Regions from separate parts of the Ensifer sp. B1-9 genome, predicted to be linked through region 2. Evidence: riboswitches for the same ligand, from Rfam matches in the RefSeq annotation. Region 2 holds a riboswitch; the other holds the start of a gene.
What was found. A riboswitch is a leader RNA that binds a small molecule or an ion and turns the genes downstream of it on or off. The one in region 2 is predicted to bind cobalamin.
Positions count from the first base shown of each region.

Region 1: it holds a riboswitch for cobalamin, as region 2 does, so the genes downstream of both, nrdH (glutaredoxin-like protein NrdH) here and bluB (5,6-dimethylbenzimidazole synthase) in region 2, are expected to answer to the same signal.

Region 1 covers NZ_JBCHVG010000009.1:140,328-143,730, forward strand. The annotation lists gene ACQ5BM_RS18120 (LysR substrate-binding domain-containing protein) at 1-453, opposite strand, end outside; gene ACQ5BM_RS18125 (hypothetical protein) at 583-894, shown strand; cobalamin riboswitch at 1,173-1,397, shown strand; gene nrdH (glutaredoxin-like protein NrdH) at 1,688-1,909, shown strand; gene nrdI (class Ib ribonucleoside-diphosphate reductase assembly flavoprotein NrdI) at 1,922-2,338, shown strand; gene nrdE (class 1b ribonucleoside-diphosphate reductase subunit alpha) at 2,308-3,403, shown strand, end outside.
Region 2 covers NZ_JBCHVG010000011.1:189,568-192,970, forward strand. The annotation lists gene ACQ5BM_RS21495 (acyl-homoserine-lactone synthase) at 1-11, shown strand, start outside; gene ACQ5BM_RS21500 (DUF2865 domain-containing protein) at 166-1,245, shown strand; gene bluB (5,6-dimethylbenzimidazole synthase) at 1,202-1,945, opposite strand; cobalamin riboswitch at 1,992-2,203, opposite strand; gene ACQ5BM_RS21510 (SDR family oxidoreductase) at 2,308-3,120, opposite strand; gene ACQ5BM_RS21515 (phytanoyl-CoA dioxygenase family protein) at 3,209-3,403, opposite strand, start outside.

The sequences.
Region 1 (3,403 bases), on a different contig from region 2:
CGGGAACACGTCGTTGCCCGGCCAGTCGCCGTTGCCACTGCGCACTGAAAGATCGATGGCGTCGCGCTTGAAGTCGACCAGATCGGTCGACATGTGCACCCTTATGCTGATGTTCGGCTGGGCGGTCTGGAACGAGGCGAGCCTGGGGCCGAGCCAGCTCGAAACGACGGTTGGAAGCACGGAAATGTGCAGGTGATGTTCGGTCTTGTCGGCAATCTCGGAGAAGGCCGCGCCCAGCAGATCGATCGCCTCCGTCACCTTCGGCGCCAACTGCCGCCCGGCGGCCGTCAACCGCACCTCGCGCGCAAGCCGCACGAAGAGCGGCGTGCCGATGCGCTCCTCCAGCAGCCGGATCTGGTAGCTGACGGCAGCCTGAGTCATCCCGAGTTCCTTGGCCGCGCGGGTGAAACTCAGGTGCCTGGCGGCGGCTTCGAAGGCGCGCACCGCACTCATGGGAGGTATCTTGCTCATGGCGCTGAGATAAGCATTCTTTATGCCAGCATGCGAGAAATCGCTTTGCGCGAAGCAGCAAAATTCCTCACTTTTTTGGCGAACACAACAGCGAAAACAAAGAGGATAGCAATGCTTAGCGCAGTGCGATCAACGATCCTTCATGTCCTGAAGCAGGCCGGGAGCGCCCTCAACTCGACCATCGCCATCGATACGTTCAGCGAATTCCAGCTCCGGGATATCGGCCTGACGCGGGATCACGAGACCATCCGCGCGCGCGTCGGCGACGTTGCCGATCCATGGCACTGGTCGAAGGAAGACACGTCATTCGCGCCGAAACCCTCACCAAAGAGGGACCGCACCAACACGCTGCCAGCCGTGACGATCTCGCCGCGCGCGCAGCCCGGCGAAAACAGGGACGTCAGCATCTCGCTTTGCGACTGATGGATTGCCGAGACAGAACCTGTCCGGATCTTCTGGTGCAGCATCCCGCGATCGAGCGGACCACACCGCAGAGACCTTCGGCCAGAAACCTCGCAATCGCCGCGGCGGCGCCACGACGCACATTGGCGGAGCGCGCCAGATTGAAGCCAACAAGCCTCCCCCAGTAGGTTCCGCTGCAGTCTGCCGTTTACTTCCCGTTATCCATACCGAGAAAGAAACGACCCTCCGCACCGGGTCTTTGACATCGCGCACCTATTGACGCAAATTTGCGATCAGATACTATATCTAGTGTTCGAGGTTCTTCCGATTCGCAAGGATTGGGAGCTAAGACGGGAATACGGTGCGCCGGCGGCTTTCCGCCCGGCTATGCCGTAGCTGCCCCCGCAACTGTAGACGGCGAGCAACTGTCCGGAATTGGACCACTGAGGCATGAGGCCTCGGGAAGGTCGGGATGGAAGCGTCGACCCGTGAGCCAGGAGACCTGCCTCGAGCAACAAACGTCCACGGGCGGGGTGTCCGGAGGGGTTGAGTACGGCAGGATGAGCCTGCCTGATCGTCTCGACGTCTCCCCGGCAGCCTGTCGAAAGCTTCGGGGTGAAGTCATGTCTGCGTCATCGAAATCCTATCACTCGCCAGTCAAGAGGCGCGGTTTCCCGCGCAGCTGAAGAAGAGGCGTGCCCGGGCTCCATATCCGAGCAAGCCACAGCCATGACAGCCCTGCATTTCGCCGGATCGCGGTCGCGTGTCCACGCGCCTTCTCTTGCCCCTATCCAGCCGACCAAACGAGGAAGAAATGAACGTCACCGTCTACAGCAAGCCCGCCTGTGTCCAATGCACCGCGACCTATCGGGCGCTCGATCGCCAGGGCGTCAGCTACGAGGTCATCGATATCTCCGTTGACCAGGACGCGCTCGAGACGGTCAAGGGCCTCGGCTACATGCAGCTCCCCGTCGTCGTCGCCGGCCCCGAACACTGGGCGGGTTTCCGCCCCGACAAGATCAGCACGCTTGCTTAGAGGAGACAGGCGGTGGGGCTTATCGTCTATTTTTCCAGCCGCTCGGAAAACACCCGTCGCTTCGTCGAAAAACTCGGCCTTCGCGCGAAGCGCATACCACTCGCGGAAGGTAAGGATACACTTACCGTCACCGAACCCTATGTGCTGGTCGTGCCCACCTATTGCGGCGACGACGGCCGGGGTGCCGTGCCGAAACAGGTAATCCGCTTCTTGAACGACGCGGGCAACCGCTCTCACATCCGCGGCGTAATTGCCGCGGGCAACAGCAATTTCGGCGCGACCTACGGGGTCGCCGGCGACGTCATCTCGGCCAAGTGCTGCGTGCCTTATCTTTATCGTTTCGAGCTAATCGGAACGGACGAAGACGTCGCTAATGTCAAAAACGGGATGGAACGATTTTGGACGTCACAACACGCGAACACCCCCTGAAGGCGACGGAAGCGGCGCTGGACTATCACGCACTGAACGCGATGCTTAACCTCTATGACCAAGAGGGCCGGATCCAGCTCGACAAGGACCGGCTGGCGGCGAAACAGTACTTCCTCCAGCACGTCAACCAGAACACGGTCTTCTTCCATAACCTCAGGGAAAAGCTCGATTATCTGGTGACCGAGGGCTATTACGAACAGGAGGTGCTGGACCAGTACTCCTTCAACTTCGTGCGCGACCTCTATGACCACGCCTACGCCAAGAAGTTCCGTTTTCCGACCTTCCTCGGCGCGTTCAAATATTACACCTCCTATACGCTGAAAACCTTCGACGGAAAGCGCTACCTGGAGCGCTACGAGGATCGCGTCTGCATGGTGGCGATGACGCTGGCGCGCGGCAACGAGCAGCTTGCCCGCGATCTCGTCGACGAGATCATTTCCGGCCGTTTCCAGCCAGCGACACCGACTTTCCTCAATGCCGGCAAGAAGAGCCGCGGCGAGCTCGTCTCCTGCTTCCTGCTGCGGATCGAGGACAACATGGAGAGTATCGGGCGCGCGATCAATTCGGCGCTGCAGCTTTCCAAGCGCGGCGGCGGCGTGGCGCTGTCGCTCACCAATATCAGAGAGATGGGCGCACCGATCAAGCAGATCGAGAACCAGTCGTCCGGCATCATCCCGATCATGAAGCTGCTCGAAGACTCCTTCTCCTACGCCAATCAGCTTGGCGCCCGCCAAGGCGCAGGCGCCGTCTATCTGCATGCCCACCACCCCGACATCATGCGTTTCCTCGATACCAAACGCGAGAATGCCGACGAGAAGATCCGCATCAAGACGCTATCCCTCGGCGTCGTGATCCCGGACATCACCTTTGAGCTCGCTCGCAACAACGAGGACATGTATCTGTTCTCGCCCTATGATGTTGAGCGCGTCTACGGCATGCCGCTGACCGAGATTTCGGTAACGGAGAAGTATCGCGAGATGGTCGAGGATGCGCGCATCCGCAAGAAGAAGGTCAAGGCGCGCGAGTTCTTCCAGGTCATCGCCGAGATCCAGTTCGAAAGTGGTT
Region 2 (3,403 bases):
GCGCCGCCTGACCGCTTCGGTCGGCCGGACCCGTTAACGCAAACCGCCGCTTGTCGTTGCACGATCATCGACAAGCTCTATGATGGAGGTGAAACAGGAATTGCCGCCAGCAGCCGCCCATACCAGAAGGTTGGCATCGTGTGGCAGTAGGAAGAGACTTCGCCCGTGTTCCCGCGCTTGAAACACGTCGCTGCGGCGCTTGTGCCGTTGGCTCTGGTCGGTGCCGATCCTTCGCTGGCATCGACCGTGTGCGACCGGCTGAACACCCGGCTTGCGCAAATGTCCGACATCGTCGCCAGCAATGCCGACGCCCGCGACTATGCCAGCGCCATCTCACGCCAGAACATCGAGTTGCGCCGGGCGAAGAACGATCGCCGGCGCGCGGGCTGCGGTGGCGGCAGCGTCGCCACCTTCGACGGCGGAGACCCCGACACCTGCAGCGAGCTCGACAGCCTCATCGCCGAGATGGAAGACAACCTGCGCATGCTGAAATCGGAGCGTGAGCAGATCGTCGCCGGCGGCAGCGAAGACACCCGTCGCCGTATCGTCGCCGCGCTCGAGATCAACGGCTGCTACAGCGACCGCGACTATTTTGCGAGCGTCGAACCCGAAGAGCCGGAGACGCACCGCAACATCATCGCCGATCTGCCGCCTGACGACGCCTACGGGCCGATGCTTGGGCATGGCGAAGACGGCTATGCGCCGCAGGACGGCTACTATCGCGGGACGTTGCGGACCATGTGCGTGCGCACCTGCGACGGCGCCTTCTTCCCGATCTCTTCGGATGCGACGCCCGCCGACTTCCCGCGTGACGAACAGGCCTGCCGGGCGCGCTGCCCTGGCGCCGAGACGGAGCTCTACTTCCACGACCTCAACACGGAGGAGAGCGAACAGATGGTCTCGGCCGTGACCGGCCGGCCCTATACCGAAATGCCCAATGCCTTCGCCTATCGCACCCGCGGCATCAGCAAACCCGGCATGTGCGGCTGCCAGATACCGCAGACGGCCGCGACCTCGCCGAAAGCGACCGGTACGATGACCGGCGATGACCAGTCGTCAATCGTGGTGATCGAAACCAAGAAACCGGCAGATGCAACGACCGCTAAGGCGCCGCCCGAGGAGCGCCCCTACGACCCATCCAAGAACAAGGTGCGCGTCGTCGGCCCGACCTTCCTGCCCAACGAAGAAACCTCGATCGACCTCAAGCACCCAAAGGGACCGGCCTATCAACCGGTCCAGAATTGATGTCGGAACGATCCGTCGCTGCAGTTCCCCAGCCTTCCTCGAAGACCAGTTCTTCCAGCGGCAAGCGCTGGCGCCACCCTTTCACCGCCAGCTCGGGCTGCTGATAGAGGCGATCGACATAGCCGAGGCAGAGCCAGGCAACGATCTCGATATGATCGGGGATGCCGAGGATCGCCTTGACTTCCGTCTCGTGGAAGATGCTGACCCAGCCGACGCCGACCCCTTCGGCGCGCGCCGCCAGCCACAGGTTCTGCACGGCGCAAACCGTCGAATAGACATCCATCTGCGGATTGTGCGTGCGGCCGAGAACGACGGCGCCGCCGCGTGTGCGATCACAGGTGACGCAGATGCTGAGCGGCGCCTTGCGAATGCCTTCGAGCTTCAGTGATCGATACTTGGCCTGTTGTTCCTCCGCAAACATCCGCGCCGCCTCGTCATTGGCACGGCGAAAGGCCTGCCAGACGCGTTCGCGCGTTTCCGGCGCCCGCACCAGCACGAAGTTCCAGGGCTGCATGAAACCCACGGACGGCGCGCTGTGCGCCGCCGTCAGCAGCCGCTTCACCAGTTCGTCGGGCAAAGGCTTGTCCAGGAATTCATCGCGCACGTCGCGGCGTGTTTCGATGGCGCGGTAGACGGCCTCCCGCTCTTCCAGCGAAAAGGCACCGGCAGCCGCAAGGCCGCCCTTCGGTTCAGTCAGCATCGTTCGATCCCCAACAATGCGAAAACCTCCCGCCGTCCACGCGGGGTTCGGTCTATCTCGCCAGGCCGGTCTTCTGACTTCGGTTCAACCGGTCGCCCCACCTTCCCAGATCGCTTGAAGATCCAGTGGCAAAACCTTGAATCAATTCAAGGCACTTCGAGAGGCAACCGTCCCCGTCACAGCGTTGGGCACGTTCCAGAATGACACCGGATTCCCGATTCTCCCGCTCGCGCGGGCACCTGACGGCGCCATAAGGGCACAGCCGCCAGGGAAAGACAAGCACCCGTCAGGGCGGGTGAGGAAAAGTGCCGGCGGTTTTCCGCCCGCATCCCGCTCTACTTATAAGGATCGATCACCGTGATCTAAAGCGGCGCCACCGGATGCGGCGAACCGTCATAGCCGCCCCAGACCGACTGGTCGAAGCAGATCACCGATCCGGTCATCAGCCCGGATTCGGCCGAAGACAGATAGGCGCAGGCGCGCGCGACCTCCGCCGGATCGACGAGCCTGCCGAACGGTTGGCTGGCGGCCGCCTTTTCGAGCCAGTCTGCGGCGGCGCCGTGAAACTCGCGCTGGATGCGATCTTCGCCTTCGGATGCCATCCAGCCGATATTCAGGCCGTTGACGCGGATGCGGTTGCGTAACAGCGCGTAGGCCGTGTTCTTGGTCAGCGTTTCGAGGGCCCCTTTCGATGCGCAATAGGCCGCGATGACGGGCTGCCCGGCCATCGCCGACATGGAACCGATATTGACGATCGTGCCTTCGGTCCGCTCGCGCCGCATCACCTTCACCGTCTCCTGCATCAGGAAGAACGGCGCCCGTACATTGATGGCGAACATCCGGTCGAAGAGCTCCGGTGTCGTGTCGAGGATCGTGCCGCGATCGGTAATGGCCGCAGCATTGACCAGCGCATCGACCCGGCCGAACTCCGCATCGCAGGCGGCAACGACCTTCCGCGCGAGCTCCACCTTTTCAAGATCGGCCTCGACATAGACCACCTTCGCGCCGCTGGCCTTGCCGATTTCCTCCGCCTTCGCGCGCCCCTTGGCGGCATTGCGCCCGCAAATGACGATGCCGGCTGCACCGCGTTCGGCGAAAAGGCCGGCAATCGCTGCGCCCAGTCCTTGCGTGCCACCGGTGACGATGGCGATCTTGCCTTGCATTTGTCCGTTCATCGAATTCTCCCTCGGGAATGATCGCGTGAAACAGGTACGGCTCCCGAGCGCAACGCATCGGGAGCCCGTCAAATGTGAGATTGAACCGTCAGCTCAGCTTGCGCCGTGCCTGTGCATCGAGTGCCGCTTGAAAGTCCTGCTCGCTCGTTCCCGCAGCCAGTGCCTCGCGCATCAACTGCGCCTGCGTCTTCGGTGCCAGGCCGCCGAGCGGCGGATCCCGATCGAGATTGGTCGGAAACGAATAGCCCTCGGCGCAGGATGCGATGACGTTGGCGGCTTCCGC